3 regions of the Nocardioides sp. Soil796 genome follow, and region 2 is predicted to be linked to each of the others. Evidence: predicted binding sites of a transcription regulator. Region 2 holds the regulator's gene; each other region holds the start of a gene.
What was found. The regulator LexA, encoded in region 2, represses DNA repair genes until DNA is damaged. The targets are predictions, from matches to a motif close to TCGAACANNTGTTCGA.

Region 1: a site for LexA is predicted at 3,030-3,045, ahead of ASH02_RS09335 (DUF6504 family protein). Genes of this name have one in related genera too.
Region 3: a site for LexA is predicted at 2,268-2,283, ahead of recA (recombinase RecA). Genes of this name have one in related genera too.

Annotation. Positions count from the first base shown of each region.
Region 1 is NZ_LMSQ01000017.1:472,224-476,891, reverse strand. Features, by position in the region: gene ASH02_RS09345 (DNA polymerase III subunit alpha) at 1-2,040, opposite strand, end outside; gene ASH02_RS09340 (SAV_6107 family HEPN domain-containing protein) at 2,033-2,524, opposite strand; gene ASH02_RS09335 (DUF6504 family protein) at 2,537-2,890, opposite strand; gene ASH02_RS09330 (hypothetical protein) at 3,503-4,246, shown strand; gene ASH02_RS09320 (AAA family ATPase) at 4,427-4,668, shown strand, end outside.
Region 2 is NZ_LMSQ01000019.1:457,473-462,140, reverse strand. Features, by position in the region: gene ASH02_RS19340 (FlgD immunoglobulin-like domain containing protein) at 1-1,758, opposite strand, end outside; gene lexA (transcriptional repressor LexA) at 1,924-2,640, opposite strand; gene ASH02_RS19330 (LysM peptidoglycan-binding domain-containing protein) at 2,875-3,234, opposite strand; gene ASH02_RS19325 (thrombospondin type 3 repeat-containing protein) at 3,430-4,512, opposite strand; gene ASH02_RS19320 (ABC transporter ATP-binding protein) at 4,603-4,668, opposite strand, start outside.
Region 3 is NZ_LMSQ01000017.1:721,588-726,255, reverse strand. Features, by position in the region: gene ASH02_RS10495 (C1 family peptidase) at 1-264, shown strand, start outside; gene ASH02_RS10490 (regulatory protein RecX) at 266-1,108, opposite strand; gene recA (recombinase RecA) at 1,108-2,142, opposite strand; gene ASH02_RS10480 (DUF3046 domain-containing protein) at 2,331-2,525, opposite strand; gene ASH02_RS26065 (class I SAM-dependent methyltransferase) at 2,522-3,667, opposite strand; gene ASH02_RS10465 (GNAT family N-acetyltransferase) at 3,709-4,218, shown strand; gene ASH02_RS10460 (hypothetical protein) at 4,231-4,545, opposite strand; gene ASH02_RS10455 (SigE family RNA polymerase sigma factor) at 4,544-4,668, shown strand, end outside.

The sequences.
Region 1 (4,668 bases), on a different contig from region 2:
CATCTCGAAGGTCTGGTCGTCGTCGAAGGGCACCTCCGCCTCGTTGTCGAGGTCGATCTCGACGTCGTCGACCCGCTTGATCTCGGTGAGGGCGTGCGCCATCGCCGACTGCATGCGGATGCCGAGCACGTCGAGCTTGAGCAGGCCGAGGTCTTCGACGTCGTCCTTGTCGAACTGGCTCATCGGGTAGCCCGACCAGCTGGCCTCCACCGGCGTGCGGTCGAGCAGGGTCGCGTCGGAGAGGAGTACGCCGCACGGGTGCATCGCGATGTGGCGGGGCAGGCCGTCGAGTCGTTCGACCAGTCGGAACATCAGGTCGAGGCGCTCCTCCCCCAACCCGCTGGCCCGCAGCTCGGGCAGGTCCTTCAGCGCCATGCGGGCGTCCCTGGCCCGGATGTGCGGGAAGGCCTTGGCGATCGCGTCGGTCTCGCCGGGCGGCATGCCGAGCGCCGCCCCGACATCGCGCACCGCATGGCGCACCCGGTAGGTGTCCATCATCGAGACCGCCACACACCGCTCGCCGCCGTACTTGTCGAGGATCGCGTCGTAGACCTCGAGCCGTCGCGCCGACTCCACGTCGACGTCGATGTCGGGAAGGTCCTGGCGCAGCGGCGAGAGGAACCGCTCCATCAGCAGGCCGTGGCGGATCGGGTCGACACCGGAGACGCCGAGCAGGTAGTTGACCAAGCTGCCGGCGCCCGAGCCGCGCGCCGCCACCCGCACCTCCATCTCGCGGATCAGGTCGACCACGTCGCCGACGGTGAGGAAGTACGACGCGTAGCCGAGCTCGCGGATCATCTCGAGCTCGTCGTCGAGCCGCTTCCAGATGCGCTGCCGTGGTGCGTTCCCATATCGCCGTCCGATCGCGGACTCGCACCGCGCCCGCAGCTCCGCGTCGGCGATCTCGGCAGTCGAGGACCGCTGCCTTTCGCCAGCCGAGGAGCGCTGCCTTTCGGCGGTCGAGGAGCGCTCCCTCTCGTTGGTCGAGTAGGTCGCTCTGCGACCGTATCGAGACCCCGACCCGACGACCTCGAACTCCGGGAAGTGCACCTCACCCAGACCGAGATCCCGCTTCGGGTCGAGCACGCACCGGTCCGCCGTCTGCCGGGTGCGGGCCAGCAGGTCGCGAGCCTCCCGATCACCCAGTCCGGCATGCCGGCAGATCTCGTCGGCCACGTCGTGCATCTGCTTGCCGGACTTGAGGAAGCCCTCGGCGTTGCCGCGGAACCCGCCCGGTCCGATGCGGGACAGCCCGGCCGAGCCCAGGGGCACCAGGGTGCGGGCGGCATCGAGCACGTCGACGGTCGGCGCGTCGAGCCGGTCGGCGTACCGGACCGCGTTGGTCAGCAGCACCGGCAGCCCGGCAGCCCGCGCCACCCCGGCCATGCGGGCAGCGTGGGCCGAGGAGCCCGGACCGTGGCTGGGCAGCCGGTGGGAGGTGACCTCGACGAGGAGGTTGCCGGCCGGGACGATCTCGCGCCAGCGGTTGAGTACGTCGCGGGCGTGGTCGTCACGACGCAGGGTGGCCGCATCGCCGAGGGTCGAGGACGGTCCGAGCAGCACCAGTACGTCGTCGCCGAGGTGCTCGGCGATCAGCTCGGGCGTGGTCACCGGTCGGCCGCGTTCGCCGGCCAGATGGGTGGCCGAGATGAGCCGGCAGATCGCCCCCCACCCAGCCTTGCCCGAGGCCAGGAACACCGCCCGGGGCAGCCCCTGCTCGCGGAACGCCCCGCCCCGCACCGGCGTCCGTGACGAACCCGCTGGTCGAGAAGGGTGCTGCGCGACCCCCTCAGGAACCATCTCGAAACCAGGCGACCATGAAGCCGCATACGCCAGGTCCACTCCCAGCACCGGACGGACGCCCGCCCGCTGGCAGGCCTTCACGAACCGGACGGCGCCGTAGGTGCCGTCGCGATCGGTCAACGCGAGCGTGTCCATCTCCTGTTCGACGGCGCGCTCGACCAGCACGTGGGGATGGCTTGCGCCGTACTGGAGCGAGTAGCCGGAGGCCACGTGGAGATGGACGAACGGGTCAGGCACTTCTCCCAGCTCGCTCGTCCAGGGTGCCGGCACGCTCCATCGAATGCGCGTTTCCGGCACGCCAGGGCAGCTGGCGCTCGACCGGGACGTGCGGGGAGAGGCCCAGCGACTGCTCGATGACGGCCAGGAACCGGTCGGACTCGCGGACCAGGTCGTCGGCCTCGCGCTCAGTGACGGCCCGGGTCGAACCGGCTTCGGCAGCGGCCCGCTTGGAGGCACCGGCGGCGAAGAACGCCGCCCATTCGCCGAGCTCGGGGGCCACCTCGGTGAGCAGCACCCAGGCGTTCTTCTGGGCACGGCGGCGGCTGGTCGTCGGTGTCGGCACAGCCTTGGCCGCGATCAGCGCGGCGGCCGCCCGCAACGCCGCGACGTGCGCACAGGCATAGCGGGTGGGCACCTCGGTCGCGGTGATCGCTTCACGCAGGGACTCGGCGGCCCGCTCGAGGTAGGAGTGGGTGGTGGCGGGGAGGCAGTAGGGATTCATGTCGTCGCTCCTTCAGTCCGCGCAGCCGAGAAGCTGCCAGTTGCCGTCGGCCCATGAGAAGGCGAGGTCGAAGACTCCCCCGCCGGTCATGCCGTTGCCGGCCTCGACCCGCCACATCTCACGCTCGGCGAGCAGGTCGGCCCCGAGAGTGGCCAGGTCTCCCTCGGCACCGTCGTCGTCGCTGCCGATGACGGCGCGGACGCCGGCCGACTGCCACCACGGCCCGGTCTCCACCCAGTGCGCGACGACGTCGCGCACCTTCCACAACTTGCCTCGCCAGAGGAACTGCTCGGGAGCCTCCACCTGGCGGCCGGCCTGTCCCACCATTCCCCTACGGACTTCCACGGGGTCGTCGTACCGACGCATGTCCTGCTCCTTCCCCAGAGCTTTCGTGACGGTTTCGACCCCTGCTGATGTGTGCTTCTCGACCCCTCGTTCTCGACCCCTGGTGCCGCTGTGTGATCCCGGCGAAGGCGGGGGTCGAGGTCGCCTCCGCCGGGCTTGATCGAACATTTGTTCGAACAAGTCAAAGGTACACCCGGCCCCCGACAACGCGTCAACCTCTGTCCGAAACCGTGTGGAACTGGTTTCCGGAGACCCGCGTCGAGCGGCCTGGATCGAACCTACGACTGACCACCGACAGTCGGCTCAGACCGACCTGAACTCACGAGATTTCGCCGTCGGAAGGCCCGCGTCCGCCCGCTCCCCGGCCGGCGGCTTCACGACGCCGATGCGTCGAGCCACGCCCAGAGCCATGCCATTGCCGCCACGAGAAAGTGAACTGCTGCAAGGCTCACGTGGGACCGGCAACATTTGGGTGCATGCTTGCGACGTATCCACTGGCTTCGGGCACCTACTCAGACCACGTTCGCGCTCACGTCAGCGGGTGTGCTGATGGCCCGGGGAACCGACGGCGACCTGGCCACGTCTCATCCCCAGCTCCACCCCCGGCCTCAACCCCATATCCAAGGGGACACCATGCGCAGGAAAGCACTCGTCGCCACCACGCTGGCGGGCTGTGCTCTCACCTGGACCGCCGGCTGTGCCAGCGACTCCAAGCCTGAACTGACAGACGAAGACGCGACCACCGCCCTCTTAGATTCGATGGCCGGCGCCAGCGAGGGCACTGAGTCCCTCATCTACGCCGAGGACCTCACCGACTACCTGCCCGGCCAGGAGATCGTCATTGACGGGGCGGATCCCGTACCTGTGGCCGACGGGATCGTTCGGGGCTCCGTCGTTGACGTCCAGGTCACTGCAGCAGGCCGTCACGCCATGAACGGCGACGAGGAAGCTCCGGCCGATGAGCGAGTCGACGTCGACGCGGAGGATGCGGACTGGCGTGAACTCACGGCAACCGTGGCCGAGGCCGAGGCATGGGGGTCAGCAGTGCGCGACCGGGACGAGGTTCGGTTCATCATCACGATCTCACCAGACGCCGACCCGGCTGACTACATCCAGGGCCTCAAGGCAATGGACGATGCTCTCGTCATTCTCGATAGCCAGGGAAGCGTGGCATCCAACCCCGAGTCGTTCCGGCTGGCCGCCAACGAAACTGCGCTCGGCGAGGTGCATCCTGACGAAACGATCGCATTTCCGGCCACTGACCAAGGGTACGAAGAGTTCTTGGGCGGCATCCGAACCCTCGATGACCTCAGACGTGAGGCCTACGTGAAGCAACGCACCATCGTGGTCGAGCACTTCGTTGTGAAGAGCCGCTAGCAGCGCAACTTGCTGCTACTCACGAGGCGACATGTGGAAGCGCGACGAGTCGGACCCTGCGGGTGGGTCGGCATGCTGCCCGCCGCCGCGCGCGGATCACGGCATGATGTGCGCAGTTTGTGGTGACGCTCTTCCTGCATTCGAAGGTCAATGCCCTCGACCTCGGTCTACGCTCCGGTGATGCATGTCTCCGTGATGTCCGACGTCGCGCCAGGTGGTGACGGTCAAGGACCTCAGTTCTCCGACGTCGCTCGCGTTGGGCGTTACTTCGTACGCCGCTTCGTGGCACAGGCCCGCGCTTTCGACCAGCCCACCTTCCGGTCTGTGATCGCTGACCATCTCGAGGTCCCCACCGAGAACCTGCCCATCACCCGCGAGAGATGGCCTGCGTATGAGCATGTCAATGTGCAGGGCGCCCTGGA
Region 2 (4,668 bases):
GTACCCCGTGCCGACAGCCCAGTAGACGTAGCCGTTGGCGTAACGCATGCGGTTGGTGTTGGCGGTGCCGCCGCTGTGCCAGGTCAATGACGACGAAAGTGCCCGTCGGGTCAGCGGCGCGCCGTCGGTGTTGTTGAGCATCCAGATGGTGCCGCGGTGGCCGGTCGACCGCTTGACCGCGCCGCCGTACGCCCTGATCGTCAGCCCGTGGTACTTGATGGCGTTGGGAATCCTGACGTCGTGCAGGGCGAGGGCCGTCCGGTCGTCGACGTTACTGCCGGAGCAGCGGGACATGCTGTAGTAGCCGATCGAACCGGTCATCCGGCGCAGCCCGGGCTTGCGCAGCGAGGAGCATCTGCCGGACCAGTTCAGGTGGAGGGAGGCCTGCGCAGAGATCGTGCGGTCCCAGGTCCTGCGGACAAGACGCTTCGTGGAGAGGACCACGGGTGCGCCGGTGAAGACGGAGGTGTTCCACGCCCGGTCGGTGAGCGTGATCCGGAATCGGTACGTGCCGGCAGGCGCTGTACGACCGTCTTGCCTGCGTCCGTCCCACCAGAAGCCCTGGTCGCCCAGACCGGGCATGGTGTCCACGACTGCGCCGTCCGCGTTCAGGACCTCGACCTTCGCGTCACTCACCTGGCCCTCGACCTTGGGCGTCAGGCCCACCTCGTCTCGATACTCGTCGTCGTACGGGTAGAAGGTGGCCCATTGCCGGACCAGGCTGGTGACCCGCGGCGGCGTCACGTCGATCTCGAACGACGTGAAGGTGTCGGCGGTGAACTCGTGGCCGTGGTCCACCGCCTGCGTGGTCACCCGGATGCGGTGCTGGCCGGTCGTGGGCGTGACGCCCGCCGCGATGGGGTCGATGGTGATCACGGCGTTGCCCTGGGTGTCGAGCTCGACGGGAATCGGCCCCGTCAGGGCCTCACCTCCGATGGTCTCGATCTGCCAGGTGGCGCTCTGGCCGGGCAGGCCCTCGGTGTCGAGGGTGACCTTGGCGGTGTCGAGGATTCCGTCGCCATTGGGGCTGAGGAGGCGGAGAGAGTCGGTGGTGAGGTGCATGGTGAGGCTGCGCCGTGCGGTCACGACCGCGCTGGTGTTCTCGGTGGCACACACCCCGTAGAACGTGGCGCTGGTGTCACGGATGCATCGGCGCACGACGAGCTCCCCCGAGACGACGTTGGCGTAGGGAGACGCGGTCAGCTGCCGTGGCTGGTCGCGAACCAGCGCCGGCCCTTGGGCCTGGTTCGCCCAGAGGAGGTTGAGCTCTCCCGGTCCGTCGTCGTGGACGGTCACGCTTGGCAGGGCCTCGGATCGGAGGTCGACGAAGACCGGTTCGGTAGGGGCGTCCCAGGTGACGGGGTTGGAGACGTCGAGGGTGGACGTGTCGGTCGGCGTGCTCAGGCAGGTGGACGGTGTGCTCGTGCCACAGGGCGCGACCGTGATGACCGTTCCGGCGTCGAGGCCGAAGCTCGGCAGGGTCCAGCGAGCCACGCCGTCGACCGGATCACCGTTCGTGTAGTCGGCGATCATCTGCTTCCTGGTCTGGGCCCCGGAGCGGAAGGTGACCATGGCGTTGTCAGTGCCGGTCAGTGCCACCTCGATCGACAGGTCGCCACTGACCTGGTCACCCGTGGTGGGCGTGATCAGGGTGGCGTTCAGGTCTTCCGCCTGGGCGGGGGCGCTGGTCAGGGCGACGAGTCCGCTGCCCACGACGCTGGCAGTGAGAAGGGTGGCGAAGAGGCGTGGTGCGCGCATGGTTCCCCCGAACACAAACGTGGCGGAGAGCTCCGCCGATCTGGATGTCCCGAGACCGGAACCGCGGACACCTTATGTCACTAAACGTGCGGTGTGCGACGAAATCACGAAAGGCGTCGTACGACGACCGCGCGGTCGGCGTACGACGCCTTTGTGGTGGCTGGTTCAGACGCGGCGCAGGACCGCGGTGACGATGCCGAGGATCGAGGCGTTGGTGCCGTCGATCGGGTCGTAGGCATCGTTGTGCGGCATCAGCCAGACCTGGCCGTCCTTGCGCTGCAGGGTCTTGACGGTGGCCTCGCCGTCGATGAGAGCGGCCACGATCTCGCCGTTGCGGGCGGTCTGCTCCTGGCGGACCACGACGTAGTCGCCGCTGCAGATGGCGGCGTCGATCATCGAGTCGCCGGAGACCTCGAGCATGAACAGGGTGCCCTCGCCCACCAGGGTCTTGGGCAGCGGGAAGATCTCCTCGACCCGCTCCTCGGCCAGGATCGGGCCACCAGCGGCGATGCGGCCCACCATCGGCACGTAGGTGGCGGCCGGCATGGCGTCACCGATGCCGGTCTCGTCGATGTGCGACTCGTCTGCCGCGCTGATCGAACGGCGCGCGGCGAGCACCTCGGGCAGGAACACCTCGAGGGCACGAGGACGGTTGGGGTCGCGCTTGATGAAGCCCTTGGCCTCGAGCACCTTGAGCTGGTGGGAGACCGAGGACGAGCTGGTCAACCCGACCACCTCGCCGATCTCGCGCATGCTCGGCGGGTAGCCGCGTCGCTCGAGGGAATCACGGATCGTGTTCAGGATGCGCTGCTGGCGGGGGGTGAGGCCCGTTGCGTCCGGGGGGCCGTCGGGGAACTCGGCGACGTTGTCCTTCGATGCCATCGGGGTGCCTTCCGCAGTGCTGTTCCTGGTGGGTTTTCAACGTAGCCCCAAAACCCGACGGCTTCAAACACCTGTTCGAACGTGTCGCAAAGGTTTTCGAGCAGTCTCTCGGGTCGGGTCTCGGGAGTTCGGGGAGCGCAAAGGGCGGGCCTCCGTGGTGGAGTCCCGCCCTTTGTCTTCCCCATCCGCAGGCCGGGGTCGAGGCGACCTGCAGAAATTCAGTGGCGTCCTGGCTCAGCCGAGCGGGACGTAGATCTGCTGGCCGGCGACCAGCATCGAGGAGTCGAGCGCGTTGAGCTGCTTGATGGTGTGCACCATGTCGCGCACCTCGCCGTCGTCGGCCACGTCGGCGGCGATCGCCCAGAGCGTGTCGCCGGGCTGGACCGTCACCGCGCGGGTCGGCTGGTCGACGCCGGCGTGGTTGGTGGCCATCGACGAGGTGCCGAGGAAGACCGCGGCGGCGAGCACGAAGAGCATCGCCGCGACGAAGACCACCAGTCGGCCGCGCTGCGTGAGGCGGACCTGGCTGCGAGCGCCTCGCTGGGCGGGACGCACAGGCGTCTGGATGGTGGGGCTCAGGGTCATCGTGCTCATCGGGACCTCCGGGGGAAGGGGGTGGTCTGTGTCAGACGAATGTCTACAGACGACCACCGACAACGGACTTCCGGAGCGGAGGATCGATCAGACGTTCGATCGAACACATGTACGACGGTAGAGCATGTGTTCGAACGAATCAAGAGAGCGGCCGAACAAATGTTCGACGTGTCGCGGGGCGGGTCAGGGAACCCGTCAGCGGACCCGGATCACCTTCGACTGGGCCTGCCGGCACAGTCCCTGGGTGAGGAATGTCGGCTTGATCAGCGCGTAGAACTTGCCGGGCTTGCGCCTGGCGCGGGGCAGCGTCCAGACGCCTCGGGTGGACGTGCGGGCCAGGCCCACTCGCGCCGAACGACCCGGCCCCATCACGCGCCGGAGCTCGACCACCTTGCGCGAGACGCAGGCGTTGACCGGCGAGCGCAGCACTCCCTTGAACTGCTTCACGCGGACGCCGTAGGCGATCGTCCCGGTGCGGGCCAACGGCGGGCAGCCGGTGTCGTTGTAGGCGGCGGCCAATGGGCAGGCGTCGCCCTTCTCGTAGCCGTCGGAGTCGGCGTCGGGGTCGCACGAGTCGCCCATGCCGTTGTGGTTCATGTCGCGCTGGGTGGCGTTGGCGTTGCTGGGGCAGTTGTCGTCGCCGTTGGCCACGCCGTCGCCGTCGATGTCGGGGTCGCACTCGTCGCCGAGGGCGTCGCGGTCGACGTTCGCCTGGTCGTAGTTGGCCTTCTCGGGACAGTTGTCCTTCGAGTTGGCCCTCGAGTCGTCGTCCCAGTCGCAGTCGTACACGACCTTGAGCGACCACGAGTCGAGCGTGCCGGCCGGGCTGGACTTCAGGATCGGGGGAGTGTTGGTGATCGTCAGGGTCCAGGTGCCGTTGGCGTCGCCCGTGAGGCCGGAGACCTGCGAGCCGGAGGTGGCGGCGCCGGACGTGCCGTTCGGTGCCTTCAGGGTGACCTTGAGGTTGGTCGGGGCCGGGTGGGTGATCGCGAAGGTCGGTGTTGCCGAGATGACGCGTCCGGGCACGTCGGCCACCACGCCGACGGTGGCGTCCACGGACTTCGTCCCGAGAAGAGGGGCAGCGGGGATCGCCGCACCCTGGCCAGTCCTGGTCACCGTGCAGGTGGCCTCGGTGGGCAGGTCGTCGAAGTCGCCGCTGGCGAGGTTCGAGGACGGCGTCTGCACCACGGCAGCCGACGCAGACCCCACGACACCGACGACGCCGGAGATCACCACGGCCAGGACACAGGTGCGGGCAACGCTCGTGCGGACAGACATGTGGTGACCCCTCGCGGTTCGGTGGCACCCTCCCGGCGCCCGCACAAGGCTAGGTCACCGGCCACCCACGGGTGAGCGGATTCCGCGAACTCAGTCCCCGGACCAGGCCGCCCAGAGCTCGGCGTACCTTCCCCCGGCGGCCAGCAGCTCCGGGTG
Region 3 (4,668 bases), on a different contig from region 2:
GCCGAGCAGGGACCGATCCTGGCCGCCTTCCTGGTCGACGAGTCGTGGGACAACGCCACCGCCACGAACGGCAAGGTGGACACGTTCAAGCCGAACACCGTGCGCGGCGGCCACGCGATCGCGATCGTGGGCTACCGCAGCGACGGCCGCTTCATCGCCCGCAACAGCTGGGGCACCTCGTGGGGTGACGACGGCTTCGCCTACCTCAAGCCGGCCTACATTCGTGCGGCCTTCTACGACGAGGCGTACGGGGTCTCGATCTGACTCACCAGTCGCGGGGAGTTTCACCGACCGGGTCGTCATCGTCGACGTCGACCTGGTCGGCGGCGGCGAGCTCGTCGCGGACGACGGAGAACGCCATGCCCGGCGGGTAGCCCTTGCGGGCCAGCATGCCGACCAGCCGCCGGGTCGCCTTGACCCGGTCGAGGCCCTGCATGGTGCGCAGTTTCTTGCGGACCAGGCGCCGGGCCGCGTCGTCCTCGTCGTCGGGGTCGATCTCGTCGAGGGCCTCACGGGCGACGAGGTCGTCGATGCCCTTGCGGCGCAGCTCCTGGGCCAGTGCACGACGGGCCAACCCCTTGCCTGGCTGGCGCGAGGCGATCCAGGAGCGGGCGAAGGCCTCGTCGTCGATCAGGCCGACCTCTTCGAACCGGTCGAGGAGCGCGCCGGCGATCTCGTCGGGGACGTTCTTCTTCGCCAGACGGTCGGCGAGCTCCTTGCGGCTGCGAGCCTGCCCGGTGAGCTGGTCGAGCAGGATCTTGCGGGCCACCGCCTCGTGGTCTGCCTCGTCGCCCGACCCGTCGTCATCGGGGGCCAGTCCACTCGCGGTCTGCTCCTGGCCGTTCGACTGCCCGGCACGGCGGGACCGCTTGGTGCCCCGCGGCCGCCCCGCACCTCGGTGCCGTTCCGTGCCGCCGGGCGGTTCCGCGTCCGGGGACGCGGTGATCTCGCCGGCGGCCACGGCGCGCAGCCACGCCTCGACCCCGTCGCCCACGTCACCCTGCCAGGCGGGCTGCTCCTGGCGATCCGGCTCGAGAGCCCGCTCGCCCTCGGGCGCCACCGCCCACTCGGGCGGCGGCCCCGCGCTCGAAGGGCCGGGACCGACCATCAGAAGTCGATGTTGGTCGGCTCCGCAACGGGCTCGTCGACCTTCGGACCGACACCCAGCGTCTCGAGGATCTTCTTCTCCAGCTCGTTGGCCAGGTCGGGGTTGTCCTTGAGGAAGGTGCGGGCGTTCTCCTTGCCCTGGCCGAGCTGGTCGCCCTCGTAGGTGTACCAAGCGCCGGCCTTGCGGACCAGGCCGGCCTCGACGCCGACGTCGATCAGGCCACCCTCGCGGCTGATGCCCTTGCCGTACATGATGTCGAACTCTGCCTGCTTGAACGGCGGGGCGACCTTGTTCTTGACGACCTTGACGCGGGTGCGGTTTCCGACCATGTCGGTGCCGTCCTTGAGCGTCTCGATGCGGCGTACGTCGAGGCGCACGGAGGAGTAGAACTTCAGCGCCCGGCCACCGGTGGTGGTCTCTGGCGAGCCGAACATGACGCCGATCTTCTCGCGGAGCTGGTTGATGAAGATCGCGGTCGTGTTGGAGTTGTTCAACGCACCGGTCATCTTGCGCAGCGCCTGGCTCATGAGGCGGGCCTGGAGGCCGACGTGGCTGTCGCCCATCTCGCCCTCGATCTCGGCCCGCGGCACGAGCGCGGCCACCGAGTCGATCACGATCAGGTCGAGCGCGCCGGAACGGATCAGCATGTCGGCGATCTCGAGCGCCTGCTCACCGGAGTCGGGCTGGGAGACCAGCAGCGCGTCGGTGTCGACGCCGAGGTTCTTGGCGTATTCGGGGTCGAGCGCGTGCTCTGCGTCGATGAACGCCACGATGCCGCCACCCGCCTGGGCGCTGGCCACCGCGTGCAGGGCGACCGTGGTCTTACCGGAGGACTCGGGGCCGTAGATCTCGACGACCCGGCCGCGTGGGAGGCCACCGAGGCCCAGCGCGACGTCGAGCGCGATCGACCCGGTCGGGATGACTTCGAGGGGTGCGCGGGTCTCGTCGCCGAGGCGCATCACCGAGCCCTTGCCGAAGCTCTTCTCAATGTTGGCGAGTGCTGCGTCGAGCGCCTTGTCGCGGTCTCCAGCCATGATGGTCCGTCCTTGTCGAGTCTGTGGTCGATGTGTTGTCCCGGACGTTAGACCGGGCCACCGACAATGGGTGCCGACCACCTGCAGGGCTGTGGAGAACCCCGGCCGACGACGTTCACACTAGCCCGAACAGACGTTCGATCAAGCGCGACACGCAGGCGGGGAATCGAACAGGTGATCGGAGCTTTTCACTTGTCGCGCAACGGCAGGTCGAGCGTGCGCCAGACCGCTTCCCAGACCTGTTTGGGCGACTCCCCCGCCGACAACGCCTCGACCACGGTGCGCGAACCCAGCTCGCCGATCACGTGCTGCTCGGCCCACGAGCGCGCGTAACCGCTGCCCAGCGCCCGCTCCATGCGGCTCCAGAACTCCGTGTGCCTCATCGCCGGTGCCCCCGCACGATGAGCCAGGGCTGGCCGCCACCGTCCTCGTGTCGCACCTCGTCGACCCGCCAGCCGGCGTCCTCCAGCACGGAACGCAGAGGCGCCTCCCGCCAGAACACGAAGTGACGCGGTGCCTCGATGGTGCCGTGCGTCGACCAGGCCTCGCCGTCGCCCTCCTTCAGCGCGACGTGCAGGGTGCCGCCGACGCGGGTGGCCTCCGCGAGTCGGCGTACGACCTGGGGGAAGTCGTCGCGCGCGACGTGCAGCAGGCTGGCGTGGGCCCACACCCCGTCGTACGGCAGACCCGTCACGTGGTCGGCCAGGTCGTCGACGAGCGGGTCGATCCGCTCGGCCTCGTGCCCGGCGTCGCGCAACAGGTCGACGAAACGCGACGAGACGTCGGTGCGGCGCACGCGAACTCCGGCGGCTTCCAGGGCCAGTGCGTCGCGTCCACCGCCGGTGCCGATCTCGAGCACCCGTCCGCCGGCTCCGGTGGCCGAGGCGACAGCATCGGAGAACCAGGCGATCTCGTCGGCCACGTTGTCGGGCATCGCCGCCGAGGCCGACGCGTAGGCAGCCGCATGCGCGTCGTACGCCGCGACCGTGGCCAGCCGCGCGTCGTGCCCGACGTCGTGGAGGTGATGGACGACGTCGTGCAGGTGGTAGCGACCGATCGAGGCGACCGTGAAGAACGAGCCGTTGCTGCGGCGTCCGGTGCGGTCCCACTGCTCCCCCGCGACCGCGTCGTACGTCGCGGCGACCGCATCGGCCGCTGCGACCAGTTCGCGAGAGACCCGCGTCGGGTCCTGGGCGAGGTAGTCGCCGTCCACGGCGGCCTCGTCCTGGTCCCAGTTGGCGAAGAGCGGGTCGTCCTCGCCGAGCATGGAGCGGAGTCGCTCACCGAAGACGAGGTGCACGTCGCGCACGTGGCAGGCGTACTCCAAGGGAGACCAGACCGTCTCGGACGGCCGTCGCGACAGCGCTGAAGCATCGTCGGCGAGCACGACCCGCCAGCCCTCGGCGTTGGTGCGCACGGAGGCACCCAGGGACTCCACGTCGACGCCTGCACTGTCGAAACCGCACTCCGGGCAGGCCTCGTCGAGGACCCAGGTCCAGTCCTTGATGTCGGGTTCGATCGCCACGCGGCCATTCTGTCGCACGGCCCACCTGCGATCATGGGCGGATGGGTGAGTACTCCACACGGTCCGCACGAGAGCGCGATCTGCACGACATCGCGGCGATCTACTCCCACGCGGTCGACACCTCTCACGCGACGTTCGACATGGAACCACCCGACCTGGACTACTGGCGGGCCCGCCTCGACGGCGACCACCCCGGCGACCACCTGCTCGTGGCCGTCGACCGGGACGACAGCGTGGTGGGCTACGCCTACTCGGCGTCCTACCGACCCCGCCCGGCGTACGACACCACCCGCGAGACCTCGATCTACCTCGACGAGTCCGTGCGCGGCAAGGGCGTCGGCCGCATGCTCTACCCCGCCCTGCTCGAGACCATGGCGGTCTCCGGGGTGCACACCGCGGTGGCCCTGGTCGCCCTGCCGAACCCGGCGAGCGAGGCACTGCACGTCGCGTGCGGCTTCGAGAAGACCGGGCAGCTGCGCGAGGTGGGCTGGAAGTTCGAGCAGTGGATCGACGTCGCGTGGTACCAACGGATGTTGGTCAACCTGCCCTGACCAGGCTGCCGCTCAGCGTCGGTCGGACAGCACGTGTGAGGCGCCGGCCGACACGGCGGCGGCACCGATCACGGCCGGCCAGGCGCCGACCTTCTTCGCCAGCGGGTGCGAGGCCCCGAAGCCGCCGAGGTAGATCGCCGAGAGAGCGGCCGTCGTGGCCGGGCCGCCCTTGGCCAACCAGCTGCGCCCGGCGAGAAGCCCCGCGCCACCCAGCACGGCACCACCGAGCGGGCGTACGCCGGTCTCCCGGGCGACGAGGTAGCCGCCCAGCAGGCCCAGTGCGGCCAGGGGTGCGGTGGGGACACGATCAGCGGCGGGAAGCTTCATGCCGCCCACGCTACCGAGGCGCCCCAGACCGGCAGGATGGACCATGGAGTCAGTCACGGATCCGACCCGCGGCAGACCCACGTTTTCCGCGGGTGACCAACCGAATCGCCACGGGCCTCGTCT